3 regions of the Rhodococcus sp. Z13_19A genome follow, and region 1 is predicted to be linked to each of the others. Evidence: predicted binding sites of a transcription regulator. Region 1 holds the regulator's gene; each other region holds the start of a gene.
What was found. Region 1 encodes LexA, which represses DNA repair genes until DNA is damaged. Its sites were predicted from a motif close to CGAACANNTGTTCG; they were not measured.
Positions count from the first base shown of each region.

Region 1 (9,532 bases):
ATCTCGGCCCGCCGGTCCACCAGCCCCGGCGCCGGCGGCGCCACCGACCAGCTGTCGTCGCTGCGGACGTCGGCGGTCTCGGCCAGGAAGCCCAGCGTGCCACCGGCGTCCAGGTCGGCCTGGCGGCGCTGGCGGGCCTCGAGCAGCTCACGTCGTCGGGGGTTGAACCGGCGGTGCAGGTCGGCCAGCAGGCCCAGTGCCTCGTCGGTGAGCACGCAGTCGAAGCCCTCCTGGCGCTCGCCACGGACCTCGATGCCGGTGGGTGCTGCGGTGGCCATGGCGTTCCTCCGCACTCCGCAGGACGGAATCGAGCCGCTGATGCATCACGACGGTAGGACTGGCGTGTGACCTGCGCAACAGCAGCGATGGTCGGGGCGCGAACCTAGGATGAGCGCCGTGGACTTCGCCAAGGGGCACGGCACCCAGAACGACTTCGTGGTGCTGCCCGACGTGGACGGGATGCTCGACCTCACCGCCAAGCAGGTGACCGCGCTGTGCGACCGGCGCCGCGGCCTGGGCGCCGACGGCGTGCTGCGGGTGGTGCGCGCCGGCGCGCTGGAGGAGCCCCTCGCCGAGGGGGTGTGCGCCGATGACTGGTTCATGGACTACCGCAACGCCGACGGCTCCATCGCGGAGATGTGCGGCAACGGCGTCCGGGTGTTCGCGCACTACCTGCGGGCCACCGGCCTGGAGCCGCGCGACGAGTTCGTGGTGGGCACCCGAGCCGGCGCCCGGCCGGTGGTGGTGCACGCCGGCGACGGCGCGTTCGGCGAGGTGACCGTGGACATGGGCCCTGCCCGGGTGCTCGGCGGCGGCACCGCCGCCCTGGCCGGGGAGCTCTTCGGCGGTGTGGCCGTGGACCTGGGCAACCCGCACCTGGCCTGCGTCACCGACCGCGACCTCAGCACCTTCGACCTGAGCACCCAGCCCGGCTTCGATGCCACGCTCTTCCCGCACGGGGTGAACATCGAGCTCGTCAGCCCGCTGGCCGGGGGCGAGGTGCACATGCGGGTGTACGAGCGGGGGGTGGGGGAGACCCGCTCCTGCGGCACCGGCACCGTCGCCGCTGCGGTCGCGGCCCTCAAGGTCGCGGGGGCGAGCACCGGGGACGTGGCGGTGAACGTGCTGGGCGGACAGGTGCGGGTGAGCATCTCCGAGCACACCAGCCACCTGCGCGGCCCGTCCGTGCTGCTGGCGCACGGCAGCATCGACCCGCACTGGTGGGCCGCCCCGGCATAGGTTCTGCCCTGGGCATATCTCAGTGGGCAATCATCGCGTTCCGTGGGACCATGGGCGTTGTATGACGAACTCATCCACGTGGGACGACCACGACACAGATGCCCCCATCGACGCCGCTGCCGCGGACGGTGCCCCCTTCGACGAGGTTCCCCTCGGCGAGGCCGAGTCCCCGGACGGCGCCTCCGGAGACAGCTTCTCCCCGGGCCCCGACCACGACCCCTCGGTCGGCGAGATGCAGCTGCAGGAGCGCACCTCGTTGCGCCGCGTCGCCGGGCTGTCCACCGAGCTCACCGACGTCACCGAGGTCGAGTACCGCCAGCTCCGCCTGGAGCGCGTCGTGCTCGTCGGTGTCTGGATGCAGGGCAGCACCGCCGAGGACGCCGAGCTGAGCCTGGCCGAGCTGGCCGCGCTGGCCGAGACCGCCGGCTCGGAGGTGCTCGAGGGCCTGGTCCAGCGGCGCGACAAGCCCGACCCGGCCACCTACATCGGCTCCGGCAAGGCTGCCGAGCTGCGCGACATCGTGGTGGCCACCGGCGCGGACACCGTGATCTGCGACGGTGAGCTGACCCCGGCGCAGCTGAACGCGCTGGAGAAGGTGGTCAAGGTCAAGGTGGTGGACCGCACCGCGCTGATCCTGGACATCTTCGCCCAGCACGCCACGTCCCGCGAGGGCAAGGCGCAGGTGGCGCTGGCCCAGATGCAGTACATGCTTCCCCGCCTGCGCGGCTGGGGTGAGTCGATGTCCCGGCAGGCCGGCGGTGCCGGCGGCAGTGCCGGCGGGGTGGGTCTGCGTGGACCTGGTGAGACCAAGATCGAGACTGACCGGCGACGCATCCGCGAGCGGATGGCCAAGCTGCGTCGGGAGATCAAGGGCATGAAGCAGGCGCGCGACACCAAGCGCGACAGTCGCCGCCGCAACGAGGTGCCCAGCGTGGCCATCGCCGGCTACACCAACGCCGGCAAGTCCAGCCTGCTCAACGCCCTCACCGGTGCCGGGGTGCTGGTGCAGAACGCGCTGTTCGCCACCCTCGACCCGACCACGCGCCGGTCCGAGCTGGCCGACGGTCGCGAGTACGTGCTCACCGACACGGTGGGGTTCGTGCGGCACCTGCCCACCCAGCTGATCGAGGCGTTCCGCTCCACCCTGGAGGAGGTCGCCGACGCCGACCTGCTGCTGCACGTGGTGGACGGGTCGGACCCGCAGCCCACCCAGCAGGTGGCCGCGGTGCGCCAGGTGCTGGTGGAGGTGGCCGACGAGCGCAAGACCGGGCTGCCGCCGGAGCTGATCGTGGTGAACAAGGTGGACGTGGCCGACCCGGTGGTGCTGGCGCAGCTGCGCAACCTGATGCCGGACGCGGTCTTCGTCTCCGCCCACACCGGGGAGGGCATGGACGAGCTGCGGCAGCGGCTGGTCGAGCTGATGCCGCACCCGGAGGTGGAGGTGGACGTGCTCGTGCCCTTCACCCGCGGTGAGCTGGTCGCGCGGGTGCACTCGGAGGGGGAGGTGCTCGAGGAGACCCACCAGCCCGAGGGCACGCACCTGCGGGCGCGGGTGCGTGCCGACCTCGGAGCGGCGCTGGTGGAGTTCGCCAGCCCGCAGGTGCCTGCCTAGAGCTTGCGCATCACCGAGACCACCTTGCCGAGCACGGTGGCCTCGTTACCGGGGATGGGCTCGAAGGCGGCGTTGTGCGGCATCAGCCACACCTCGCCGTCTCGGCGCTTGAACGTCTTGACGGTGGCCTCGCCGTCGATCATGGCGGCCACGACGTCACCGTTCTCGGCGACGTTCTGCTGGCGCACCACCACCCAGTCGCCGTCGCAGATCGCCGCGTCGATCATCGACTCGCCGACCACGCGGAGCATGAACAGGGTGCCGTCGCCCACCAGCTCGCGGGGGAGGGGGAAGACCTCCTCCACCGCCTGCTCGGCCAGGATGGGGCCACCGGCGGCGATGCGGCCCAGCACCGGCACGAAGGTGGGGGTGGGCATCTGCTGCAGAACGCTGCCGCCCTCACCGGTGGTGGCCGCAGCGGCCTGGTTGGCCAGGTCCTCGGGCATCCGCACGTCCACCGCCCGGGGGCGGTTGGGGTCGCGTCGGAGAAACCCCTTGCGCTCCAACGCCTTGAGCTGGTGGGACACCGATGAGGTGGAGGTGAGGCCGACGGCCTCGCCGATCTCGCGGACGCTGGGCGGGTAGCCCCGCACCTCGACCGAGTCCCGGATCACCTCGAGCACCTTGCGCTGGCGCGGCGTGAGGCCGGCGGCGGCGGCCGACAGGTCGGCGGTCTCCTCGGCGGTGGCACCCGGAGCGGCACCCGCCGTGGTCGGGGCGCCGGGAGTGTGGCTGCTCATCGTGTGATGCCTCCTGTGGGGAACCGCGAGTGGTCCGGTGCTCTGCGACGAGGCCGCGCGGGTGTGCGTCCACCTGCGGAACTTCGCCAAAGTGCGGTGGTGTTCTGGTGATTCGAACTTAGTCCTGCAGCAGGTCACATTCAAACACCTGTTCGATCAACACGCCGACAGCTCTCGATTTTGTCGGTCGCCCCTGGTAGACATCGACCAGACGTTCGAATCGAACGCCTGTTCGACACGGGAGGTTGACATGCTCGATCTGGCTGATCGCCGCTCCACCCTGCACCGCGCGGGCGTTCGCAACGCACACTCACGTCTCGCTGGGCCACGTCTCACTGACTCCCTGCTGGTTGACCCGCGACGCCGCGCCGACCTGTTCGAGCTCGAGCGTGAGCTGCGCTCGCTGGGCTCCCTGCGGGCCGGGGACGCTGGGGCGGCGCGCACCGTGGAGGCGCCCCGGCGCACCCGCCGTCCCCGCGAGGTCGCCCGCCGCCGCCCGGCTGGGCGCCTGGTCGAGTACGGCACCGCCCCGCTCCGCCGGACGGCCTGCACGCCACGGGTCACTCGACCGTCCCCGGCTCAGGTGCGCCTGCGCCTGGTGGTCACCGGCGCCGTGCTCGCCGGCGCGCTCGCGCTCGGCGTGCTCGCCGTGGTGACTCTGGGGGGAGGCGGCGACGCCCCCATGCCCACGCAGACGGCCGTCACCCAGGTGCGCGCCGGGGAGAGCCTGTCCGCGGTGGCGGTGCGCTCGGCCCCGGGGGTGCCCGCGGCGGCCATGGTGCAGCGCATCGTCGATCTCAACGCCCTGGACACGGTCGCCGTGCGCCCCGGCCAGTCGCTGGTCGTGCCCGTCGGCGGATGACGCTGGACACGTGCTGGCGCCGTCGACCCCGCCGGACTGCTGGTGGCACACCGTCTCCGCGAGGCGGACACGCCGACCGGGCTGGGGAGACGCAAAATCCGTTGCCGATGGCTTGCATCGGGGCCTAGTGGGGATTACGGTCATGACCACAACATCTAGTAGTTACATAGATGTGGTTAGTCCACAGGTTGGGGTCCCACTGTGTAGGGGGATCCACAGGTTGTCCACGGATCCGTCCACACCCACGCCCTAGCTTGGCGTGCTCCGACGGCCTGCGGGCAGCGGGGCTTGTCGTCCGAGAAGGGGATGTCGTGCACTGTCCGTTCTGTCGTCACTCCGACTCTCGCGTGGTCGACTCGCGCGAGGTCGAGGACGGCCAGGCCATCCGCCGCCGTCGCGCGTGCCCGGAGTGCGGGCGGCGCTTCACCACGGTGGAGAACGCGGTGCTGTCGGTGGTCAAGCGCAGCGGCGTCACCGAGCCCTTCAGCCGCGACAAGGTGATGGTGGGCGTGCGTCGCGCCTGCCAGGGCCGACCCGTCAACGACGACGCGCTCAGCCTGCTGGCCCAGCAGGTGGAGGACCAGGTGCGGGCCGGGGGATCGGCCGAGATCCCCAGCCACGAGGTCGGCCTGGCCATCCTCGGTCCGCTGCGTGAGCTCGACGAGGTCGCCTACCTGCGGTTCGCCTCCGTCTACCGCTCCTTCACCTCCGCCGACGACTTCGAGAAGGAGATCCGTGCGCTGCGGCAGCACGCGCGGCACGCGGACGGCGTCTCCGAGTAGTCCCGCACCGTCTGCGGCGCAGGCGGCCACCCCACAGCACCCCACCGGCACTCGTGCCGGTTCCCCACCCCATTCAGCAACGCCAGACCAGAGCAGCAGCAGTGAGAGAGAGGCCCATCCCATGACGGAGACCGTCGGAGCCCACACATCCGGTTCGAGCAGCCGCTCGGCCAAGGGCGGCAAGCAGAACCGCAAGGCCGGCGTTCGGATGGAGCGGGTCTACACCACTGCGGGCGTGCACCCCTACGACGAGGTCACCTGGGCCCAGCGCGACGTGGTCATGACCAACTGGCGCGACGGCACGGTGAACTTCGAGCAGCGCGGGGTGGAGTTCCCCGAGAGCTGGTCGCTCAACGCCGTCAACATCGTCACCAGCAAGTACTTCCGCGGGGCGGCCGGCTCGGACACCCGCGAGCGCAGCCTGCGCCAGCTGCTCAACCGCGTGGTGGACACCTACACCAAGGCCGGCCTGGAGCACGGCTACTTCGCCTCCGACGAGGACGCGGAGATCTTCTCCCACGAGCTCACCTGGATGCTGCTCAACCAGGTCTTCAGCTTCAACTCCCCGGTGTGGTTCAACGTCGGCACCGCCTCGCCGCAGCAGGTCAGCGCCTGCTTCATCCTCGCGGTGGACGACACCATGGACTCGATCCTGAACTGGTACAAGGAAGAGGGGATGATCTTCAAGGGCGGCTCCGGCGCCGGCCTGAACCTCTCCCGCATCCGCTCCTCCAAGGAGCTGCTGTCCTCCGGCGGCACCGCCTCCGGCCCGGTCAGCTTCATGCGTGGTGCCGACGCCTCCGCCGGCACCATCAAGTCCGGTGGCGCCACCCGCCGCGCGGCCAAGATGGTCGTCCTCGACGTCGACCACCCCGACATCCAGGAGTTCGTCGAGACCAAGGCCAAGGAGGAGAACAAGATCCGCGTTCTCCGCGACGCCGGTTACGACATGGACCTCGGTGGCGCCGACATCACCAGCGTGCAGTACCAGAACGCCAACAACTCGGTGCGGGTCAGCGACGAGTTCATGCGCGCGGTGGAGAACAGCAGCGAGTTCGGCCTGCGTGCCCGCGACACCGGCGACGTCATCGAGACGGTGGACGCCAAGACGCTGTTCCGCTCCATCGCCACTGCCGCGTGGGAGTGCGCCGACCCGGGCATCCAGTACGACGACACCATCAACGACTGGCACACCTGCCCCGAGTCGGGCCGCATCAGCGCCTCCAACCCCTGCAGCGAGTACATGCACCTGGACAACTCCAGCTGCAACCTGGCGTCGCTGAACCTGATGAAGTTCCTCACCAACGACGGCGGCTTCGACGCGGCCACCTTCGCCAAGGCCGTCGAGATCATCATCACCGCGATGGACATCTCCATCTGCTTCGCCGACTTCCCCACCGAGCCCATCGGGGACACCACCCGCAAGTTCCGTCAGCTGGGCATCGGCTACGCCAACCTGGGCGCGCTGCTCATGGCCACCGGCCACGCCTACGACTCCGAGGGTGGCCGGGCGCTCGCCGCGTCCATCACCTCGCTGATGACCGGTGCCGCCTACAAGCGCTCCGCCGAAATGGCCGGCGTGGTCGGCCCGTACGAGGGCTACGCCCGCAACGCCGAGGCGCACCAGCGCGTCATGCGCAAGCACGCCGCGGCCAACGACCAGGTGCGCACCCTGCACCGCACCGACGCTGCCGTGCACAAGGCGGCCACCGCGGTGTGGCAGGAGGGCCTCAAGATCGGTGCCGCCAACGGCTGGCGCAACGCCCAGGCCAGCGTCCTGGCGCCCACCGGCACCATCGGCTTCATGATGGACTGCGACACCACCGGCATCGAGCCGGACTTCTCGCTGGTCAAGTTCAAGAAGCTGGTCGGCGGCGGCTCCATGCAGATCGTCAACCAGACGGTGCCGCGCGCGCTGACCTCGCTGGGCTACCAGCCCGAGCAGGTCGAGGCCATCGTCGAGCACATCGCGGCCAAGGGCCACGTCATCGACGCTCCCGGCCTGCGCCCGGAGCACTACGAGGTGTTCGACTGCGCCATGGGTGCCCGGGCCATCGCCCCGATGGGCCACGTCCGGATGATGGCAGCGGCCCAGCCGTTCCTGTCCGGTGCCATCTCCAAGACGGTGAACATGCCGGAGACGGCCACCGTCGAGGAGGTCGAGGGCATCTACTTCGACAGCTGGAAGCTGGGCATCAAGGCGCTGGCCATCTACCGCGACAACTGCAAGGTGGGCCAGCCGCTGTCCGCCGGCAGCTCGGGCTCGGCCAGCTCCAACAAGACCGTGGTCACCGAGATCGTGGAGGCCGCGCCCACCCGCAAGCGCCTGCCCAAGAAGCGCAACGGCCAGACGGTGTCCTTCGCCGTCGGTGGCGCCGAGGGCTACGTGACGGCGGGCAACTACCCCGACGGCCACGTGGGCGAGATCTTCGTCAAGATGAGCAAGCAGGGCTCCACCCTCTCCGGGGTGATGGACGCCTTCTCCATGGCCATCTCCATCGCGCTGCAGTACGGCGTGCCGCTGGAGACCTACGTGTCCAAGTTCGTGAACATGCGCTTCGAGCCGTCGGGCATGACCGACGACCCGGACGTGCGCATCGCGACCTCGGTGGTGGACTACCTGTTCCGTCGCCTGGCGCTGGACCACCTGCCGGCGGAGAAGCGCGCCGAGCTGGGCATCTACTCCGCGGAGGAGCGCTCGGCCAAGGTGGCGGCCACCGACTACGGCACCGGTGCCCCGGCCGAGGTGGACGTGGAGGGTCTGCGCTCCGGCGTGGGCACCGAGCCCACCGTCGACCCGGACGAGGTGGCCGTGGCCTCGCCCGCCCCGGGTGGTGTCGGCAGCTCGGCTGAGCTGCTGGAGCTGGTGATGGGCATGGCCACCGACGCGCCGCTGTGCTTCACCTGCGGCACCAAGATGCGCCCGGCCGGCTCCTGCTACGTCTGCGAGGGCTGCGGCTCCACCAGCGGCTGCAGCTGACGGCGAGGCTTGCCGGGATGTCCCGGCGGGCTCGCCGGGATGTCCCGGGGGGCTTGCCGGGATGTCACTTCGGCTTGCGGTGACATTTCTTGCCAAGCTCGGCAACTCGTCTGAACTTGGCAAGTAGCTCCTCTCAGCCGCCCCGGCCGCCTCGCGCGGCCGGGGCGGCCCCATTGCCAGAGCCAGGGGCCGGTGCGCTGGAGTGCAACCCTGGTGGCGAACCGGACATCATCGGGCGTGCACTGAGCGACGTCAGGAGGGGACCGACCCTTGATGGCCACGCTGCCGGAGCCGCAGGAGCTGCCGGCTATGTGCTGAGTGCAGTGAGCAGCTCGAGGCCGACGCGGTCGACGCTGCGCAGGTCGTTCGCCAACACGACCACACCCACCCCGGCGGCCGGCACGAACCCAGCGACCGCTCGGAAGCCGCCGGTGCCGCCGTTGTGCCAGAGCATGATGTGGTCGCCGCTGATCGGCACTCGCAGCCAGCCGAGCCCGATGCCGAGTCTCTTGCCGGGCCGGCGCTCCGGGTGGGTGAGTGCGATCGCCGGTCCCAGCGGGGTGGCGTCCGGGCGGAGCTGGGCGTGCAGGAAGGTGAGCATGTCGGTGGCTGTGGAGCGCAGCGCACCCGCGCCGGGCAGGCCGGCGACCTCCCAGTGGCCGGTGGTACGCCGGCGCCGGCGGTGGCCGTCGGCCTCCCGCTGCGCCTGCTCCCGGTTGGGGAGGAGCACGGTGTCGACCATTCCGAGCGGCTCGCAGATCCGTGACTGCACCAACTCACCGAAGTCATGGCGCGCAGCGGCGGCGACCAGCGCGTGGCCCAGCACGCCCGCACCGAGGTTCGAGTAGGCGATTCGGCCGGTGCCGGGCGTGTGGCGCAACTCGGTCTCGCCCAGCGCGGTCAGCAGCGCGGCGCGGTCGATCTCCTTCCACGGGTCGCCGGCACGAGCCTTCCACGCAGCCCAGATCGCGGCCCGAAGCGGCATCGGGTTGTTGGGCAGCCCCGCGGTGTGCGTCGCCAGGTGCTCGACGGTGATCGCGACGCCGTCGCGGGTCGGGACGGCGACTTCTGGCAGCAGGTCGCCGACCGGAGTGTCGAGGGACAGCTCGCCGCGCGTCACGGCCTCGGCGAGCAGCAACGCGGTGAACACCTTGGTGACCGAGCCGATCTCGAACAGGCTGTCGGCGCGGGGCGCGGGGCCGTTAGGCGCGCGGATGCCCCCCTTAGGCACGACGGACCGCGCGCCGGCGGACGTCACCGCCCCCACCACCAGCCCGACGTGCTGCTTGCCGTGCCGGGCAGCGATGCGCTCGACGG
Region 1 is NZ_JBYUNN010000002.1:680,359-689,890, forward strand. It holds gene aceB (malate synthase A) at 1-278, opposite strand, end outside; gene dapF (diaminopimelate epimerase) at 397-1,239, shown strand; gene hflX (GTPase HflX) at 1,472-2,851, shown strand; gene lexA (transcriptional repressor LexA) at 2,848-3,591, opposite strand; gene AC3YNX_RS09945 (LysM peptidoglycan-binding domain-containing protein) at 3,842-4,453, shown strand; gene nrdR (transcriptional regulator NrdR) at 4,765-5,235, shown strand; gene AC3YNX_RS09955 (vitamin B12-dependent ribonucleotide reductase) at 5,357-8,215, shown strand; gene AC3YNX_RS09960 (serine hydrolase domain-containing protein) at 8,523-9,473, opposite strand.

Region 2 (9,532 bases), on a different contig from region 1:
GCACCGACATGGGCGTGGACATCACCCCCGTGCAGCGGCCGCGCTTCTACGACCTGGCCACCGCCGAGGGGGTCTCCTACGAGCAGATCGCCCGGCTGCACGGCACCAACGTGCTGGCCACCACGGTGGTGCAGACCTGCATCCGCTACGACCCGTCGCAGCGCTGCCGGTTCTGCTCCATCGAGGAGTCGCTCAACGCCGGCTCCACCATCGCGGTGAAGCGGCCGGAGCAGCTGGCCGAGGTGGCCGAGGCCGCGGTCCGCCTGGACGGGGTGCGCCAGATGATCATGACCACCGGCACCTCGGCGGCCACCGACCGCGGGGCGCGCCACCTGGCCCGCTGCGTGCGGGCGGTGAAGGCGGCGGTGCCAGACATGGCGATCCAGGTGCAGTGCGAGCCGCCGGGCGACCTGCAGACCATCACCGAGCTGCACGAGGCCGGCGCGGTGTCCATCGGCATCCACGTGGAGTCCCTGGACGACGAGGTGCGCCGCCGGTGGATGCCGGGCAAGTCCACCGTGCCGCTGGCGGAGTACCGCCGGGCGTGGGCGGAGGCGGTGCGGGTGTTCGGCCGCAACCAGGTCAGCACCTACCTGCTGATCGGGCTGGGCGAGGACCCCGACGAGCTAGTGGCCGGGGCGGCCGAGCTCATCGCGCTGGGCGTGTACCCGTTCGTGGTGCCGTTCCGTCCGCTGGCCGGCACCCTCGCCGTCGCGGACGGGGCCCAGGCGCCCTCGGCCGAGCTGGTGGAGGACGTCACCCGGCGGGTGGCCAAGGAGCTGCAGGCCGCCGGGATGCTCGGGGCCGACCAGAAGGCTGGCTGCGCGGCCTGCGGGGCGTGCAGCGTGCTGCAGAACGCCGGTGGCTGAGATGACCGTGCTGGACGTGGCGCTGCTGGCCGGGGTGCAGCCCAGCCCGCTGCCGGCCTTCCTCATCGCCCCGGCAGAGACCCCACAGGCGCTGGCCGCCTACCGGGCGCTGCGGCGGGAGACCTTCGTGGCCGAGCAGGGCCTGTTCACCGGCACCGACCGCGACGACGTGGACGACGACCCGCGCGCGGTGGTGCTGGTGGCCACCGACGGTGCGGGCCGGGTGCTGGGCGGGGTGCGGCTGGCGCCGAGCACCGCCGTGGACCTGGGCTGGTGGGCGGGCAGCCGGCTGGTGGTAGCCGCCGGTGCCCGCCACGGCAGCAGCATCGGCAAGGCGCTGGTGCGGGCGGCGTGTGCGCACGCCGAGGCCCACGGGGTGCTGCGCTTCGACGCCACCGTGCAGCCCCAGCACGAGGCGATGTTCACCCGGCTGGGCTGGACGCGGGTGGGCGACACCGTGCTGCAGGGACGTCCGCACGTGCAGATGCTGTGGCCCATCGACCGGGTGCAGCGGCTGGTGGAGGGCACCAAGGCGGTGCTGGCCGACGCGCTGGCTCCGCTGATGCAGGTGCCGATGGGACTGGGCGGCAGCGGCTTCCGCGGTGACGACGGGGTGCCGGTGCCGGGCAGCGACCTGGTGGCCGCCTGCGACGCCATCGTGCCCGCGATGGTGCAGCGCGACCCGGAGTGGGCGGGCTGGTGCGCGGCCCTGGTCAACCTCAACGACCTCTCCGCCATGGGCGCCACGCCGGTGGGGCTGCTCGACGCGGTCGGCGCGCCCAACCGCTCGGTGCTCACCCGGGTGATCCGCGGGCTGGCCCGCGCCGCCCAGACCTGGGGCGTGCCGGTGCTGGGCGGGCACACCCAGCTGGGGGTGCCCGCGGCGCTGTCGGTCACCGCGCTGGGGCGCACCACGCACCCGGTGCCCGCCGGTGGGGGACGCTTGGGCGACGTGCTGCGGCTGACCGCCGACCTGGGCGGGCAGTGGCGCCCGGGCTACCAGGGCCAGCAGTGGGACTCCACCTCCGGACGCACCGGCGAGGAGCTCACCACGATGGGCTCCTTCGTGGCCCGGACTCGGCCGGCCGCAGCCAAGGACGTCAGCATGGCGGGCCTCGCCGGCACCACCGGGATGCTGGCCGAGGCCAGCGGGCTGGGCGCGGTGCTCGACGTCGCCGCGCTGCCCCGTCCCCGCGGGGCGGCCATGGGCGACTGGATGACCTGTTTTCCCGGCTTCGCCATGGTGACCGCCGACCGTCCTGGTCGTGCCGTGCCACCGGCGGGGCCGGCCACCTCCGCGGTGTGCGGAGAGCTCACGACCGAACCGGGGGTCAGCCTGCGCTGGCCCGACGGGATGACCACCCGCGCGGTGCACAGCACCGTCACAGGACTGGGAGCAGCATGAGCACCACCGGAATCTCCGTCGCCGCCGCCGAGTTCGGCCGCGACCTGGAGCAGAGCTACGCCACCATCGCCGCGCTGATGGAGCAGGCCCGCGCCGCCGGCAGCCAGCTGCTGGTGCTGCCCGAGGCCTGCCTGGGCGGGTACCTGCCCAGCCTGGGCGGCGGCACCGAGGACGAGGAAGCCCGGCAGCGCCGACTGGCCAACCTGCCGCCCGCCCTGGAGCTGGGCGGGCCGGAGCTGCGCCGGGTGCGGGAGCTGGCCGGGGACCTGGTGGTCACGCTCGGCTTCTGCGAGGCCGACGGCGACACCCGCTACAACGCCGCGGTCACCCTCACCGGTGACGGCATCCTCGGCTCCTACCGCAAGGTGCACCAGCCGCTGGGGGAGAACCTCTGCTACGCCGCCGGCACCGGCTTCGCCGCCTTCGACACTCCGGTCGGCCGGATGGGCATGCAGATCTGCTACGACAAGGCCTTCCCCGAGGCCGCCCGCGCGCTGGCCCTGGACGGGGCGGAGATCATCACCTCGCTGTCGGCCTGGCCCACGGCGCGGACCTCGCCGGCGGAGACCCTGGAGGCCGACCGCTGGAAGCAGCGCTTCGACATCTACGACCGGGCGCGGGCCACCGAGAACCAGGTGGTGTGGGTGGCGTCCAACCAGGCGGGCACCTTCGGCTCGCTGCGCTTCGTGTGCAGCGCCAAGATCGTCGGCCCCGGCGGGGAGGTGCTCGCCGACACCGGCACCGCACCCGGGCTGGCGTCGGCGCGCCTCGACGTGCAGGCCGAGCTGGCGGCCATCCGCGGCGGCGGCATGTACAACCTGCGCGACCGCCGCCCCGAGCTCTACGGCGACGTGGTGGAGGCCAACCGGGTGGCGCAGGAGGTGCTCGCCCATGCCTGAGATGACCTTCACCGTGCAGTGGCCCGACGGCACCTGCCAGTCCTGCTACTCCCCGTCGCTGGTGATGCACGACCACCTCACCGCGGGCGAGACCTACGCGGTGGCGGAGTTCCTGGCCCGCAGCCGGACCGCGCTCAACGAGGCCAGCGAGCGGGTGCGCGCCAAGTTCGGCACGTACTGCACCTCGGCGATGCAGCAGGTGGCCGAGCTGGAGGCCGCAGCTGCCCAGCACGACCCCAGTGCCCCGGTGCGGGTGCTGGCCATGAACCCGGCGAGCGTCCCCGGAGGTGTGCGATGACCGAGCAGCGCGAGGTGGTGGTGGTCGGCGGCGGCCAGGCCGGGCTGAGCATCAGCTGGCACCTGGTGCAGCAGGGGGTGGACCACGTGGTGCTCGAGCGCGACACCGTGGCGCACGAGTGGCGGGACAGCCGCTGGGACAGCTTCACCCTGGTGACGCCGAACTGGCAGTGCACCCTGCCCGGCTACTCCTACGCCGGCGACGACCCCGACGGGTTCATGACCCGCGAGCAGACCTACGACTTCGTCCGCGGCTACGCGGAGAGCTTCCCGGTGCCGCTGCGCGAGGGCGTGACGGTGACCTCGGTGCACCAGGCGGCCGACGGCGGCTTCGACGTGGACACCACCGCGGGGCCGATCCACTGCCGGCAGGTGGTGGTGGCCACCGGCGGCTACCACCTGCCGGTGATCCCGCGGCTGGCCGAGCGGCTGCCTGCCTCGCTCGTGCAGCTGCACTCCTCGCAGTACAAGTCCGCCGACGCGCTGCCGCCGGGAGAGGTGCTGGTGGTGGGCAACGGCCAGTCCGGTGCCCAGATCGCCGAGGACCTGATGCTCTCCGGGCGCACCGTGCACCTGGTGACCGGCAGCGCCCCGCGGGTGGCGCGGTTCTACCGCGGCCGGGACTGCGTGGCGTGGCTGCACGACATGGGCACCTACGACGTGTCCATCGCCGAGCACCCCGGCGGGCTGGCCAAGCGCGAGAACACCAACCACTACGTCACCGGCCGCGACGGCGGGCGCGACATCGACCTGCGCGACTTCGCCCGGCGGGGGATGAAGCTGTACGGGCGGCTGCTGGAGGTCACCGACGACACCCTGCAGCTGGCGCCCACGCTGGGCCGCTCGCTGGACGCCGCCGACCAGGTGATGGAGTCCATCAAGGACTCCATCGACGCCCACATCGAGCGCGCGGGAATCGACGCACCGACGGAGCCGCGCTACCAACCGGTGTGGACCCCGGAGCGCGAGGTGACCGAGCTGCGCCTGGACGAGGTCGGCGTCACCTCGGTCGTCTGGTCCATCGGCTTCCGCACCGACTACCGGTGGCTGCACGCCGGGGTCTTCGACGGCGAGGGGCGGCCCTGCCACCAGCGCGGAGTGACGGCCGTGGACGGGCTGTACTTCCTGGGGCTGCCCTGGCAGCACACCTGGGGCTCCGGCCGCTTCGCCGGCGTGGCCCGCGACGCCGCGCACCTGGCCGAGCAGATCCTCGCCGCCGCGCCGGTCAGCGCTGCGCCGGTCAGCCCGTTGCACGCGGCGCTGGCCTAGGCCACCGTGCGGCTGGCCGCGCTGGCGGGGCACTTCGGCCGCGACGTGGGGCGGGCGATGGTCAAGCTGGAGACCATCCTGGCGGCGGCGGTCGACAGCGGCATCGACCTGCTGGTGCTGCCGGACGCCTGCCTGGGTGGCTACCTCTCGGACCTGCGGCGCCCGGATCCCGACGAGCTGCCACCTCCGCTGCGTGCCGACGGCCCTGAGCTGGCAGCCATCAGCGCGATGGCCGGCGCCATGACGGTGTGCATCGGCTACACCGAGCTGCACGAAGGGCGCCGCTACAACGCGGCGGCCTGCGTCACCGGCGACGGCGTCCTGGGCAGCCACCGCAAGGTGCACCAGCCGGCCGGGGAGTTCCTGGCCTACAGCGCGGGCGACAGCTTCTCGGCGTTCGACACCCCGGTGGGGCGCATGGGGATGCTGATCGACTACGACAAGACCTTCCCCGAGGCGGCCCGCACCCTGGCGCTGGACGGCGCGCGGATCATCGCGGCGCTGTCGGCGTGGCCGGCCAACGTCACCGACCGCACTGAGCGGTTGCCGCAGGACCGGCAGTCGCGACTGTTCGACCTGTACGACTCGGCGCGGGCGGCGGAGAACCAGGTGGTGCTGGTGTCGTCCAACCAGACCGGTGTGCAGGGCGGTCTGCGGTTCCTCGGCCAGGCCAAGGTGGTGGGTCCGGGTGGGGACGTGCTGGCCCGCACCGGGACGAAGGGCGGGATGGCGGTGGCGGAGGTGGACGTGGACACCGAGGTGGACCGGGCGCGGCGGGTGCTGCGGCACCTGGACGAGCGGCGGGTGGACACCTACCGGAACCTGCTGGACGAGAAGGAAGGCTGAGCTGTGCGCATCGCGCTGATCACCTACTCCACCAAGCCGCGCGGCGGTGTGGTGCACACCTTGGCGCTGGCCGAGGCGCTGGCCCGTGCCGGTGCGGAGGTGTGGGTGTGGACGCTGGGCCGCGGTGGCGATGACGCCTTCTTCCGCCCGGTGGATCCGGCGGTGCACGTGCGGGTGGTGCCCTTTGCCCCCATCGACGGCGAGGACGTCGGCGATCGCATCCTGCGCTCCATCGCAGTGCTGGGGGAGGCGTTCACGCCTGCGGACTACGACGTGGTGCACGCGCAGGACTGCATCAGCGCCAACGCCGTGGGCCGGTGCGTGCGCACCATCCACCACCTCGACGAGTTCGCCACACCCGAGCTGGCCGCCTGCCACGAGCGGGCGGTGGTGGAGCCCTACGCGCGGGTCTGCGTCTCGGCGGCGGTGGCCCGCGAGGTGCAGGACGGGTGGGACCTGACGCCCACGGTGATCCCGAACGGTGTTGACGCGCAACGATTTTCCGCTGGAGCCGCGGATGTTGCCGGCCGGCGGCGGTGGGCGGAGGAGCTGGGCGAGTACGTGCTGGCGGTGGGCGGCATCGAGCCCCGCAAGGGCAGCATCGACCTGGTGGAGGCGTACGCGCTGCTCGCGCGGGAGCGGCCGGGGCTGAACCTGGTGTTCGCCGGCGGGGAGACGTTGTTCGACTACCGCTGGTACCGGGAGGCGTTCGACAAGCGCTGCGCCGAGCTGGGGGTGCAGCCGCGGGTGCTGGGCACGGTGGCCGAGGAGGAGCTGCCGTCGCTGGTGGCGCAGGCGTCGGTGTTCGCGTTCCTGTCCACGAAGGAGGGTTTCGGGATGGCGGCGATGGAGGCCCTGGCCGCGGGCGTGCCGGTGGTGGCGCGTGATCTGCCCGTGCTGCGGGAGGTGTTCGGCACCACCGTGGCCTTTGCCTCGACCCACGCGGAGATGGCCGCTGCCCTGGCCTGGCCGGGCGGAGATCGCGCGGCCGGGCGCGAGCTGGCCCTGCGACACAGCTGGGACGACGCGGCGCGGGCGCACCTGGACTTCTACGCCGCGCTCGAGCCGCACGAGGCCACCTCGAGGTGAGCCAGTTCGGGAGCTGGCGGTGCTGGCCGTCGGCGGTGGGCAGGTCTCGGTTGTTGGGCAGGATCGATCCAGGCCGGTGGGGTGAACCAGGGTTGGCGGTCGTCACCGGTGGCTACGGACCAGCCTTGGTGGTGCACGACCCGGTGGTGGTGGCCGCAGAGGAGAACCAGGTTGTCTAGTGCGGTGTCGCCGTTGTCCGCCCAGTGGATGATGTGGTGGGCGTGGCACCAGCCTGGTGGTCGGCCGCAGCCGGGGAAGGCGCAGCCGCGATCCCGGGCGATCAACGCGCGTCGCAGGCCACCGGACACGACGTAGGTGGTGCGGCCGACGTCCAGCGGTACGCCGTTATCGTCCAGGGTCATGGGCGTGACCTCGGCGTCGCAGGCCAACCGGCGGGCGGCGGCGATGGACAGCGGTCCGAGGAACGTCAGCTCTGCGGCCGGGCCATGGCCGGCGGCGAGGGCGTCGGCGCGCACGTGCAGGGTGAGGTGGGGGCGGGCGTAGCCCTCGCCGGGCACGCAGGCGTGGTCAGCCGCCCGGCCGAGCAGGTCCACGAAGGCGTCGCCCAGTCGCTTCGCGGGACTCCGGGCGTCTCGCTCCCCGTTGTCTTCCGGCCGTGGCTTGGCCAGCGGCGACAACACGGCCTTGGCGAGCTCGGCGGCTTCGGTGTCCAGCCAGCCGGTCACCTTGTGCAGCCCGTCGCCGCAGTCATTGATCCGCAGCTCCCGCCGGGCCACGGCGTGTTCCTCGGTGAGCTCAGCATCGTCGGGGGAGATGCGGGCGAGCAGGTCCTTGCCACGCCGGCCCAGCGCGTGCGGGTCCTCGGCGAGTGCGGCGTCGAGCAGGTAGGTGCGGCAGGCGTCGGCCCCGTCGTCAGGCAGATTGTCCGGCAGCTGCTGCAGCACCCGCACGATTACCTCCGCGTGGTCCACCGTGATGGCGCCGGTGTCCAGGGCCGCAGCCACGTCCGGCAGCCGGCTCAACGCCAGCCCGAGCCGCACCATCCGCGACGCTGCGGCAGGGGCAACCCGCGTGGCGTCGGTCAACCAGCGCGCCGAGCTCGACGCCCCCTGCTCGATGGCCACACCTCGGCGGTCGATCTCTGCCACCGTGCGCAGCTGCAACCCCTGCAACGCCGACACCCGCCCGCTCAGAGCCACCGCGAACGGCAACAGCTCATCCGACCCCAGGCGCCACAGCTCCACTGATGCCGGTGAGGCGAGCGCGGTGGCCATGTCCATGAGTCGAACACTAGTTCGAACCGCCGACAAGTTCGGTGGTTCCGCAAATGTGGCCGAGAAACCCGCCCCGGTCCGCGGCGTACGGTCGAGTGCGCCGGCCAGGCGCGGCTGCGGCGGCGCCGGGAGAACCTCGGGGCGAGGTGGGAACCGATGGTCACCTACATCCAGTCGTTGCTCGCGGGCGTGCTGATCGGTGCGCTCTACGCCCTGCTGCGGGTGAAGTCGCCGGCCCCACCGATGGTCGCGCTGGTCGGGCTGGGCGGGATGCTCGTCGGCTACAGCTTCTGGGACCAGGTGGCATGACCAGCGTCGCCGCGCGGGCAAGGCAGTCGGTGCTCACCCGCCTCTACCTCGTCCGGACCGGCGAGTTCTGGCGCGGCACCGCGGTGCGCTACGTCGGCTCCGCCCTGGTCGGCATCCTGGCCGGGATCATCTACCGCTCGCTGGACATCAGGTCCCCGGCCCCGCCCTGGGTGGCACTGGTGGGTCTGGTCGGGATCCTGCTGGGTGAGTACTGGATGGGTACGGCGCTGAGGCGCACGTGGCCGTGGCGTCGCGGCAGGCGAATCGAGGTGCCGACCGACGAGAGCTAGTCCCCGAAACACCACCGCGCGGCGCGCAGCACCACCCGGCCGTCGCGGATCGGGGCTCCCTCCGCGCGCAGCCGCTGCAGCTGTTCCTCGCTCTTGTGCGGTGCCGGCCGGCCCGCGGCGTTGACCACCCGGTGCCACGCCAGGTCGGCGGAGTCCTCGGCCAGGATGCGTCCAGCCAGCCGCGGTGAGCTCAGCCCGGCAGCATCAGCCAGGTCGCCATAGGTGGTCACCCGACCCGGTGGCACCTGCTGGAGCAGCTCCCGCACCCGTTCCACCTGTTCCTCGTTCACCGGCTCACTGCTCCACCAGTGCCGCCCGCACCAGCTCGGCCCCCACCGCCGGCTGCTCCTGCTCCACCATGTGCCCTGCGTCGAGCACCTGCAGGCGCAGTGCGTCCCCGAGCACCTCGCGCCAGCCCTCGAGCGTGGCGTCGGTGAGGTAGGGCGGGTGCACCTGCCCGGCCCGCAGCACCACCGTCGGCATCCCGGCCGGCGGGGCGACGCTAGGCCGGGCCAGCTCGCTCCACGACGCCACCATCGCCGGGGTGGACAACCGCCAGGTCAGGCCGCCCTCGGCCCGCTCCACCAGGTGCTGGGCCACCTCGGCGTCCACCGCCGCCTGCGGTGCCGCCGCCCAGTCCTTGCGCTGCTGCGCCCGGGCCTGCTCGGCGTCGGCGAACACCGGCGGCGCGCACGCGGCCTGGGCGCACTCCAGCGCGGCGCCGGCGGGCACGGCCATCGCCGGGTCCAGCAACAGCAGCGCGCGGATGCGGTGCGGCACCGCGCGGGCCAGGTGCACCGCGATGGCGCCGCCGTAGGAGTGCCCCACCAGCACCACCGGGTCGGGGCCCAGCTCCGCCAGCACGGCGCACAGGTCGGCCACGTGCTGGTCCATGGTCCACGGTGGCCGGGCGGGGGAGCGGCCGTGCCCGCGCAGGTCGGGTGCGACCAGGTTCACCTCGGGCAGGTGCTCGGCCACCCCCCACCAGCGCCCGCCGTGACCGGTGACCCCGTGCAGGGCAAGG
Region 2 is NZ_JBYUNN010000004.1:94,534-104,065, forward strand. It holds gene AC3YNX_RS15425 (MSMEG_0568 family radical SAM protein) at 1-869, shown strand, start outside; gene AC3YNX_RS15430 (MSMEG_0567/sll0787 family protein) at 871-2,274, shown strand; gene AC3YNX_RS15435 (carbon-nitrogen hydrolase family protein) at 2,271-3,173, shown strand; gene AC3YNX_RS15440 (MSMEG_0570 family nitrogen starvation response protein) at 3,166-3,471, shown strand; gene AC3YNX_RS15445 (MSMEG_0569 family flavin-dependent oxidoreductase) at 3,468-4,739, shown strand; gene AC3YNX_RS15450 (carbon-nitrogen hydrolase family protein) at 4,797-5,585, shown strand; gene AC3YNX_RS15455 (MSMEG_0565 family glycosyltransferase) at 5,589-6,674, shown strand; gene AC3YNX_RS15460 (HNH endonuclease signature motif containing protein) at 6,635-7,915, opposite strand; gene AC3YNX_RS15465 (DUF1427 family protein) at 8,066-8,218, shown strand; gene AC3YNX_RS15470 (DUF1427 family protein) at 8,215-8,508, shown strand; gene AC3YNX_RS15475 (MGMT family protein) at 8,505-8,798, opposite strand; gene AC3YNX_RS15480 (alpha/beta fold hydrolase) at 8,803-9,532, opposite strand, start outside.
Region 2: the regulator LexA is predicted to act here: its motif matches at 7,920-7,933, upstream of AC3YNX_RS15460 (HNH endonuclease signature motif containing protein).

Region 3 (9,532 bases), on a different contig from region 1:
CTGCGGGCCATCATCTCGGCGGCGCACGGCAAGGCTGACGGCCTGCTGCCCCTGCTCACCATCCGGTCGGCACCCGTGCTGGACAGCTCGGTGATGATGCTGACGACCTTCGCCGACGAGCACTGGTCCGGGCTGGCCGGCTCCACCGACGAGCTGCACGAGCTGGTCGACGCCATCGTGCGGCTCACCCTCAGCCACCTGGTGCGACCGCAGTGGCCGGTGCCGCGGGTGACCGCCCTGGTGGGGCGCCTGGTGGATGCCGCGCTGCTGGCGGCCCGCACCGAGGCGGGCGTCAGCCGCGCGCCCACCAACGGCCGCCTCACCGAGGCGCACCGCTGACGCTGCGCCACCGGCTGGGCTGGGCCATGGCGGCGCGCTAGCCGAACAGGCTGAGCTGCAGGCTCTCCGGCTCCGGTGCACGGGCCGTGGCGCGGGTGCGGGTGCGGACTGGGGGAGCCTCCGCCGGGTGCGGCGCGCCCTGGCTGGCGGGGCCAGCCTGGATGAAGCGGGGACGCGGCTCGCAGTGCGCCAGCGCCACCGCCGCGCTCTCGGCCATCGCGCCCAGCTGCGCGTCAGCGAGCGCGGCGCGCAGGGCGTCCTCCGCCACCGGCAGCCGTCCGGCGCCGTCCACGGCCGACAGCGCCAGGCCCAGCTCGAGGTCGGTGGCCATCGTCATCAGCTCGACGTTGCGCCGGTAGGCCGCCCGGGAGTCGGCGTCGCGCAGCTTGGCCACCATGGACTGTCCGGCGGCCTTGGCCACCCGCAGCCCGTCGTTGTCGTCGACGTCGGCGAAGGCCTGCTCCACGGTGTCGAACTCGGCGAGCAGCTTCACCGCGCTCTTGGGGCCCACCCCACGGATGCCGGGCAGGTTGTCGGAGGTGTCCCCGCGCATGGCGGCGTAGTCGCGGTACTGGTGCGGGTGCACGCCGTTGAGGATGTGCATGCGCTGCCGGTTGAGCAGTGGTGAGGCGTCCACCCCGCCGTTGATCAGGCGCAGCACCTTGCACGTGTCGGACACCAGGGCGAAGGCGTCCCGGTCCGAGGTCATCACCACGGTGTCCCACCCGGCGACAGCCGCGTGCGCCGCCGCTGACGCCACCACGTCGTCGGCCTCCATGCCCGGGGCGACGACGGTGTGCACGCCGGCCGCGTTCAGCAGCGGTCCCGCCGCGGCCAGCTGCACCAGCAGGTCCTCCGGCTTGTCGGCTCGGTGCGCCTTGTAGGCGGGGTAGCGCGTCTTGCGCACGTTGCTGGTGGAGTCGTCCAGGCCCACCACCACCGCGTCGGCGCCCACCCGGCGCACTCCGCCGACCAGCTGCGACAGCAGGCCCTTCAGCGCCCAGGTGGGGGAGCCGTCGGCGGCACGCAGCTCGGAGTGCTTGAGCGCGTGGTAGGAGCGGTGGATCAGCGAGTTGCCGTCCACGGCGAGCAGGACGGGGCGATCAGCGGGGTCTTCCGGGTGCACGGCCCCCACTCTGCCCGTACCGCCGCGGGCCGGAGCACCCGGCTCACCGGTCCTCACCCCGCGGGGGCGAAGCGTTGCACGTAGCCCCGCTGCCACGGCGTCTCCACCGCCCGGCGGTGGTAGTGGGTGCGCACGTAGCGCACCGCCTCGGTGGGCGGCACCCCGTCGAGCACGGCGAGACAGGCCAGCGCGGTGCCGGTGCGCCCGCGCCCGCCGCCGCAGCCGATCTCCACCCGCACGTGCGGGCTCTGCTCCCACGCCTGCACCAGGGCCTGGCGCGCGGTTTCGCGGTCGCGAGGCAGCCCGAAGTCCGGCCAGCGCACCCAGCGCGAGGGCCACGGAGTCGGCTGCGGCTCGTGGCCCAGCAGGTACACGCCAAGCTCGGGCACCGGGCCGGGAGGCAGCGGCCGGCGCAGCGCGCGCCCCCGCACCAGCCGCCCCGAGGGCAGCTCCAGCACGCCCGGCTGGTGGGCGTCCCAGGGCTCACCCACGGCGAGGCCTAGGCGCGCAGCAGATCTGGGTGTGCCCGGCCGGCCACCATGGGCAGCTCCACCGAGGTGACCACCCCAGGGGCGGCCGCGCACACGTAGGGCACGGCGTTGACGCAGTGCGCCGCCGTGGCGACGATGCCGGGGTTGCTGGCCAGCCCCGCCTCCACGCTCTCCGGCTGCCAGCCGCGGATGGTGACGAAGGTGTCGGGGTTGCCGCGCACCTCGATCTCGAAGCGCTCACCCTCCTCGCCGAGCGTCCAGGCCGGCTCCAGGTGCTCCTCGCCCATCAACCAGCTCACACCGATCTGCACCACCAGCCGGTCGCCGACGAAGGCCTCCCAGAAGAACTTCTGCGCAGCGACCTGGCCGGGCTCGATCACCCCGATGGGGGAGTCGATGGGGGCGGTGGCCACCGCCAGCTCGTGGCGCGGACGGATGTCCACGTCACCGCCGATACCGAGGGTGTCGACCACCATGCGCACCGACTGGGTGAACCCGCGGCTGAGCAGGTCCAGCATCGGTCCGGTGCGCGCCTGCTCCGGCGTGGAGCCGAAGAACATGATCGAGCGGACCACGTCCGGTGCGCCGTAGGTGCGGATGTCGGAGAACTCCTCCGCACGCACGAAGGTCACCGCCGAGGACATCGACGACAGCAGCAGCGGGAACACCTCGGTGACGCCACCGGGGTCGATCCCGGTGCCGTGCAGGCTCACCCCACCGTCGAGACAGGCCTGCTCGACCTTGGTCGTCTCCTTGTCGGTGGGGTAGTACCAGCCCACCGGGGTGATCACGTTCTTGCCCGAGCGCAGCAGCGCTGCCACCTCCCGCGAGCTGGGGACCAGGGGCGCGTAGACCACTGCGTCGGCCTCCAGCGCCAGGATCTCCTCGACGCTGCTGGTGGCCCGGACGCCGAGCGGGTCGAGGCCCGCGAGCTCGCCGGCGTCACAGCCGTGCTTGTCCGCCGAGTGCACCCAGCAGCCGACCAGCTCGAGCTCGGGATGGGCCACGATGGCCCCGATCGCGGCGCGTCCCACGGAACCGGTGGCCCACTGCACTACCCGCAACACCATGACCGGCTCCTTGCCTGTTGGTTAGAGCCACGGTATTGCGGGGAGCGGCAGTGTCAATGGGATCAGCGTCAATGGCCTCGGCTCAGACGTGACCGCCGGCTGTGGGACGCCGGTGCCCGCGGGGATCGTGGTGACGTCGCCGTGGCGCTTCGCGCGGTGCGCCACCCAGCGGTCGGCCGCCAGGTTGAGCAGCGCACCGACCACACCCCAGACCACGATCACCAGCAGGTTGCCGCCGACACCGTGCCCGTCGAAGTAGACCGACAAGCCACCACCGGAGGCAGGCACACCACCCAGCATGACTGGGACGATCGCGGCGAGTCCGAACGTGCGGGTGAAGGCCCCGGTGACCAGCGCCATGGCGAAGATGGTCAGCGAGCCGACACCGGTCAGCTCCCAGGCGTGGCCGTTGACCGCGCCGATGAGGACGTCGAACAGGAACCACAGCCACAGGGCCCATGCCCACCGACCAGCCGGCGAGCAGCGGCAGGCGCTGGCGCAGCCGCGTGAGCTCCGGTGCTCCGCCGCGGAACACCGCCATGATCAGGAAGCCCGCCATGATCCAGGCCATGCTGACGTACATGCTGTTGCTGCCCATGCCGTCGTCCGACCGAGAGCCCGGAGCAGGACTGACGCTCCCGGTGGGGGTCAGATCATGTCGCGACCCTCGCGCCGTGCCTCCAGGTAGTCCCGGAGGAACGCCCTGCTGATCACGAACAGCACGCCGGCAACCAGGACCGGCCAGACCAGCATGTAGAGGGTGAGCGCAACGGTGCTCATGCGCGGGTTCCTTCCGTCGTGGGTGCCGTGGTGGAGGGGCCGGCGCGGGAGGGGTCGGCGCGGGAAGGATCGAAGTCCCCAGTGCCCTTGGCGATCAGGGCAAAGTCGAAGCGGGTGCGCTGGCGCACCGACATGCCGAAGCAGACCAGCGTGCTGACGGCGTACGCGGCCAGCGAGGCGCTGAGCGTGGCGTAGTCGTGCAAGAAGCCGAGCACGAACGGGGCGGAGACCAGCGCCGACAGCACGGCCACCACCTGCGCGACGCGCAGGCCGAAGAACCCGAAGGCCATCAGGCCGAGAACCACCCCGATCCCCACCACGGAGAGGACGTCGGTGAGCAGCCCCACCGCACCGTTCACGGGTACCCAGCTGAATCGGATGGGCAGGAAGACGGCAAGTGCGGCGAGCACCGAGGTGGTGAAGGCCCGGTTGGTCACCTTGTCCCAGTAGAAGCTGGCGATCACCGGGAAGACCAGCGCCCCCCAGAGCGCGCCCACGAAGACCAGCAGGTCCAGGATGCTCAGCTGGAGGCTCGCCAGCGCGACCGCGACCGCGGTGGCCACCACCATCGTGGTGCGGCCGACCAGCACCATGGTCCGGGGGTTCGCGCCCTTCTTGCCGGCGAGGTTCTGGCCGTAGACGTCAGCCATCGCGATGGAGGCGAGCGCGGCGAGGTCGGAGTCCGCTGTGGACGACAGCGCTCCGATGATCATCACGAAGAACACCGCCAGCAGCACGGCCGGCAGGTAGCTCATGGCCATCTGCGGGATCACGTTGTTCACGTCGCCGTCCATCGGCTCGATCCCGAGGTACAGCGCCAGGACCCCGAGCATGCCGACGCCGATCACGGTGGCGCCGTAGCCGATGGTCGCCGTGATGAAGGTCGGCTTGATGAGGTTCTCGCGCACCGCGAACAAGCGCTGCGCGATGGTCTGGTTGCCGATGGCGTAGGCCAGCACCGCGGCGATGTAGGGGGCGCCCTGGTTGAGGAACGCGTCGCTGGAGAAGAAGCTGCCCTGCTGCGCGGTGAGGTTGCCTGCGCCGCTCTCGAACGCGGCGGGGAAACCTGCGGCGAAGAAGATGAACGGCACGATCACCACCACGGCGCCGAGCATGGCGACCACCTGGATGAAGTCGGTCAGCACCGAGGCCCGAAAGCCCGACCACAGCGTGTAGAGCAGGACCCCGCCGGCGACGATGAACACCCCCTGGATGAAGTTGAACGGCGACAGCATGGAGATGAGGACTCCGCCGGCCAGAAAGTTCGACATCAGGCTGATCACGCTGCCGACCACGTTGGACCCGGCCAGCATCAGCTGGCTGGAGCGACCGTGACGCACGCGCATCACCTCGGCCAAGGTGTGGGCCTTGGGCGCCACCGCGCGGATGCGGCGTCCGAAGGGGTAGATGAACAGGATCATCAGCGCACCCCACAGCCCGTAGTGAATGGGACCGGAGATGCCGTAGGTGTAGCCGGAGGTGGCCGAGGGTTACAGCGACGACGCCCAGATCCACGTGGCGGTCATGCTCGCGGCCGAGATGCCGAATCCAAGCTTGTTCCCGGCGGTCATGTACCCGTCGGCGTTCTCCTCGCGCTTTCCGATGCGCAGCGAGACCCAGAAGGTGCCACCGTAGAAGAACACCAGGAGGCCGACGATCGCCACGACGCTGAGCTGCGTGAAACCTGAATCAGGCACACGCCACCTCCTTCATCAACTTCGAGCTCGGACCCGTTCCCTCCGGTGTGGTCACAGAGTCGGGTCGCGCCAGGTGTCGGTGGGCTGCGAGGCCGTCCAACGGTGTGATTCTTCGCAGACGGTGGCAAACCCACCCTTGTCGGACAGTGCGGACGTTATCAACGCCAGCTTTGTCGCGAGGTACCGGCACCAAGCCATAGCACCCTGGAACGAATACCCGAAATGGCCCGCTGACCGGCTGACATGGCGTCGCGGTCAACCGCTGGACAGCCCGGTGCGGCCGTGCCACGGTGGTCTCTCGGACCGTGCGGGAAAGGGGTCGGTCTCGAGTGTCGACGCCACTGGACCGAGCGAGCGAGGCGCTGCGGCGGCACGGCCTCGGTCGGTGGGCTCCGCCGGCGCCCTGGGGCAACGGTCTGGACCACGTGGTGTTTCGGGCCGGCGACCTGGTCGTGCGCGTGGGGCGCGACGCCGGCGTGGCCCACGAGAGCGGGCTGCTCGCCGTCCTCGCGGCGGCCGACCTGGGGGTGGCGGTTCCCTGCCCCGTGCTGGTGGATGCCGAGCTGGGAGTGCTGGCCTACCCGCTGCTGCCGGGCGCCTCGCTGCTGGGGCAGGCGCCGCCGCAGGGGAGTGCGACGACCCTCGCGCGGGCGTTGCGGCGGCTGCACCGGGTGGACTCGGCGGCGGTGGCGGGGCTCGTCCCCCGGGAGATCGATCCGGGACTGGAGTGGCTGGCCGACCTGCGCGGCCCCGCCGAGCACCTCGACCTCCTCCACGCCGCCGTACCTGATGCACCGGAGCACCCCGTGCTGTGCCACAACGACCTGGGAGCTGAGCACCTGCTGGCCGACGGCGGCGAGCTCACCGGCATCCTCGACTGGTCGGACGCGGCGATCACCGACCCGGCCATCGACCTGTCCCGGCTGCTCCGCGACTTCGGGCCGCGCTTCCTGGACGAGGTGCTGGACGGCTACGGCGACCTGGGCGGCGACGCGATGCCGCGGATCTACTTCTATGCCCGCTGCGCCGCGCTGGAGGACCTCGCCCACGCGCGGGCCACCGGTCGCGCGGAGTACGCGGTGGCGGCGCGGCGCAGCCTCACCTGGCTGTTTGCGGCTAGGCCGCCCCCCTGCTAATCGCCCCAGAGCCGGGAACCGCCGGCTGTGGTCTTCGTTGGTGTGCTGGTCGTGGGGTGCCGCCTGGGTCGATCCAGGGTGGTGGGGTGAACCAGGGTTGGCGGTCGTCACCGATGGTGACCGACCAGCCTTGGTGGTGGACAACGCGGTGGTGGTGTCCGCACAGCAGGACGAGGTTGCTTAGTGCGGTGTCGCCGTTGTTGACCCAGTGGACGATGTGGTGGGCGTGGCACCAGCCTGGTGGTCGGCCGCAGCCGGGGAAGGCGCAGCCGCGGTCGCGGGCGATGAGGGCCCTTCGGAGACCACCGGACACCACGTAGGTGGTGCGTCCGACGTCGAGGGGTACGCCGTTCTCGTCCAGGGTCATGGGGGTGACTTCGGCGTCGCAGGCCAACCGGCGGGCGGCGGCGATGGACAAGGGGCCGAGGAAGGTGAGCTCGGCGGCCGGGCCGCGGCCGGCGGCGAGGGCGTCGGCGCGCACGTGCAGGGTGAGGTGCGGGCGGGCGTAGCCCTCCCCGGGCACGCAGACGTGATCGGCGGCGCGGCCGAGCAGGTCGACGAAGGCGTCGCCGAGGCGTCGGGCGGGTGAGCGGGTGTCCTTCTCGCCGGTGTCTTCAAGTCGTGGTTTCGCCAATGGGGACAACACGGCCTTGGCGAGCTCGGCGGCTTCGGTGTCGAGCCAGCCGGTGAGCTTGTGCAGCCCGTCGCCGCAGTCACTGATGCGCAGCTGCCGGCGGGTGACTGCTTGTTCCTCGGTGAGCTCAGCATCGTCGGGGCAGATGCGGGCGAGCAGGTCCTTGCCACGCCGGCCCAACGCCTGTGGGTCCTCCAGGCGGGCGGCGTCCAGCAGGTAGGTGCGGCAGGCGTCGACACCGTCATCGGGCAGGTCGTTGGGCAGCTGCTGCAACACTCGCACGATCACCTCGGCGTGTTCGCTCAGCAGGGCGCCGGAGTCCAGCGCGGCGGCCACATCGGGCAGCCGATCCAGGGCCAGGCCCAACCGCACCATTCGCGATGCCGCACCCGGGGACACGTGGCTCACGTCGGTCAGCCACCGCGCGGTGTTCGCGGCGCCCAGCTCGATTGCTGCTCCCCGCCGGTCGATCTCGGTGATGGTTCGTAGCTGCAGGCCATTGATGGCGGAGGTGGCGGCGCCGAGGTCGCGAGCGAACGTCACCAGCTCATCCGACCCCAGGCGCCACAGCTCCACCCCAGTGGGGTCTGCGAGGGCACCGGCCATGTCCATGAGTCGAACACTAGTTCGAACCACCGACAGTTTCCGCGCCAGTGACCGAACGCTGGCCAGTGCGGGTGCGATGCCCTCGCCGAGCACCCCGGGGACGCGCAGCGCCTCCGGCCGCCCTGACGTCTGTAAGCAATAGTTGACGCACGTCACAATTCGACCTAGGTTCTGCTGTGACCAGCCTCACTCGGCTGCTGCGCACCATCTTTCCCGCCCAGGGCCGGCTGCGGCTCACCTCCAGGAGGACACGTGTCCCGTCCCACCACTGCCGTCATCGGCGCCGGCATCAGCGGTCTCACCGCGGGCAAGATGCTCGGCGACTACGGCGTGCCGTACACCTGCTTCGAGATGTCCGACCGCATCGGTGGCAACTGGGCGTTCGGCAACCCCAACGGGGTCAGCAGCGCCTACCGCTCGCTGCACATCGACACCTCCAAGCACCAGCTGTCCTTCCGGGACTTCCCGATGCCGATGACCTACCCGGACTTCCCGCACCACACCCAGGTCAAGGCCTACCTGGAGGACTACGCCACGGCGTTCGACCTCAAGCAGCACATCGAGTTCGACAACGGGGTGGAGCACGCCGAGCGGCTCGCCGGCGGGGGCTGGGAGCTCACCACCGGGCGCGGCGAGACTCGACGCTTCGACTTCCTCGTGGTCGGCAACGGCCACCACTGGGACCCGCGCACCCCCAGCTTCCCGGGCACGTTCTCCGGGGTGGAGATGCACTCCCACCACTACATCGACCCGCGCAGCCCGCTGGACCTCACCGGCAAGCGGATCCTGGTGGTGGGGCTGGGCAACAGCGCCGCCGACATCACCGTGGAGCTGTCCTCGCGCACCCTGCAGAACGACGTCACCCTCTCCACCCGCTCCGGCGCCTGGATCGTGCCCAAGTACCTGGCGGGCAAGCCGGCCGACAAGTACTTCAAGACCTCGCCCACCATCCCGGCGCGCTGGCAGCGCAAGCTCACCCAGCTCACTGCGCCGCTGATCGCCGGCAACCCCGAGGACTACGGCCTGCCCAAGCCCAACCACAAGTTCATGGAGGCCCACCCCACCCAGTCGGTGGAGCTGCCGCTGCGGCTGGGCTCCGGCGACGTGGTGGCCAAGCCCAACGTCACCCTGCTGGACGGGGAGACGGTGCACTTCGAGGACGGCACCAGCAGCGACTTCGACGTCATCGTCTACGCCACCGGCTACAACATCACCTTCCCGTTCTTCGACGAGAGCTTCCTCAGCGCGCCGGACAACCACGTGCCGCTGTACAAGCGGATGTTCAAGCCGGGCATCGACGACCTCGCCTTCGTCGGGTTCGCCCAGTCCACGCCCACCCTGTTCCCGTTCGTGGAGTGCCAGGCCCGCCTCGTCGCGGCCTACGCGGCCGGGCGCTACCGGCTGCCGCCGGTGGCCGAGATGGAGCAGGTGATCGTGGCGGAGGAGCAGAAGTACACCGGACACATGGTGGCCTCGGCGCGGCACACCCAGCAGGTGGACTTCTTCCTCTACGAGCACGACATGCGCACCAAGGAGCTGCCCGCCGGGCTGCAGCGCGCCACCGCTGAGGGCGCGCCCCTGCTCGCCGGCCGGACCACGTGAGCGCACGGTCGCTGACCGACCGCCGCGCTGGCGCCGCCGGCGACCTCCGCA
Region 3 is NZ_JBYUNN010000003.1:567,417-576,948, reverse strand. It holds gene AC3YNX_RS13865 (TetR/AcrR family transcriptional regulator) at 1-339, shown strand, start outside; gene AC3YNX_RS13860 (5'-3' exonuclease) at 377-1,465, opposite strand; gene AC3YNX_RS13855 (phosphatase domain-containing protein) at 1,519-1,956, opposite strand; gene AC3YNX_RS13850 (NAD(P)H-dependent amine dehydrogenase family protein) at 1,965-3,026, opposite strand; gene AC3YNX_RS13845 (hypothetical protein) at 3,048-3,386, opposite strand; gene AC3YNX_RS13840 (putative transporter small subunit) at 3,675-3,806, opposite strand; gene AC3YNX_RS13835 (sodium:solute symporter family transporter) at 3,803-5,230, opposite strand; gene AC3YNX_RS13830 (hypothetical protein) at 5,297-5,503, opposite strand; gene AC3YNX_RS13825 (phosphotransferase) at 5,833-6,639, shown strand; gene AC3YNX_RS13820 (HNH endonuclease signature motif containing protein) at 6,620-7,885, opposite strand; gene AC3YNX_RS13815 (flavin-containing monooxygenase) at 8,132-9,481, shown strand; gene AC3YNX_RS13810 (TetR/AcrR family transcriptional regulator) at 9,478-9,532, shown strand, end outside.
Region 3: the regulator LexA is predicted to act here: its motif matches at 7,890-7,903, upstream of AC3YNX_RS13820 (HNH endonuclease signature motif containing protein).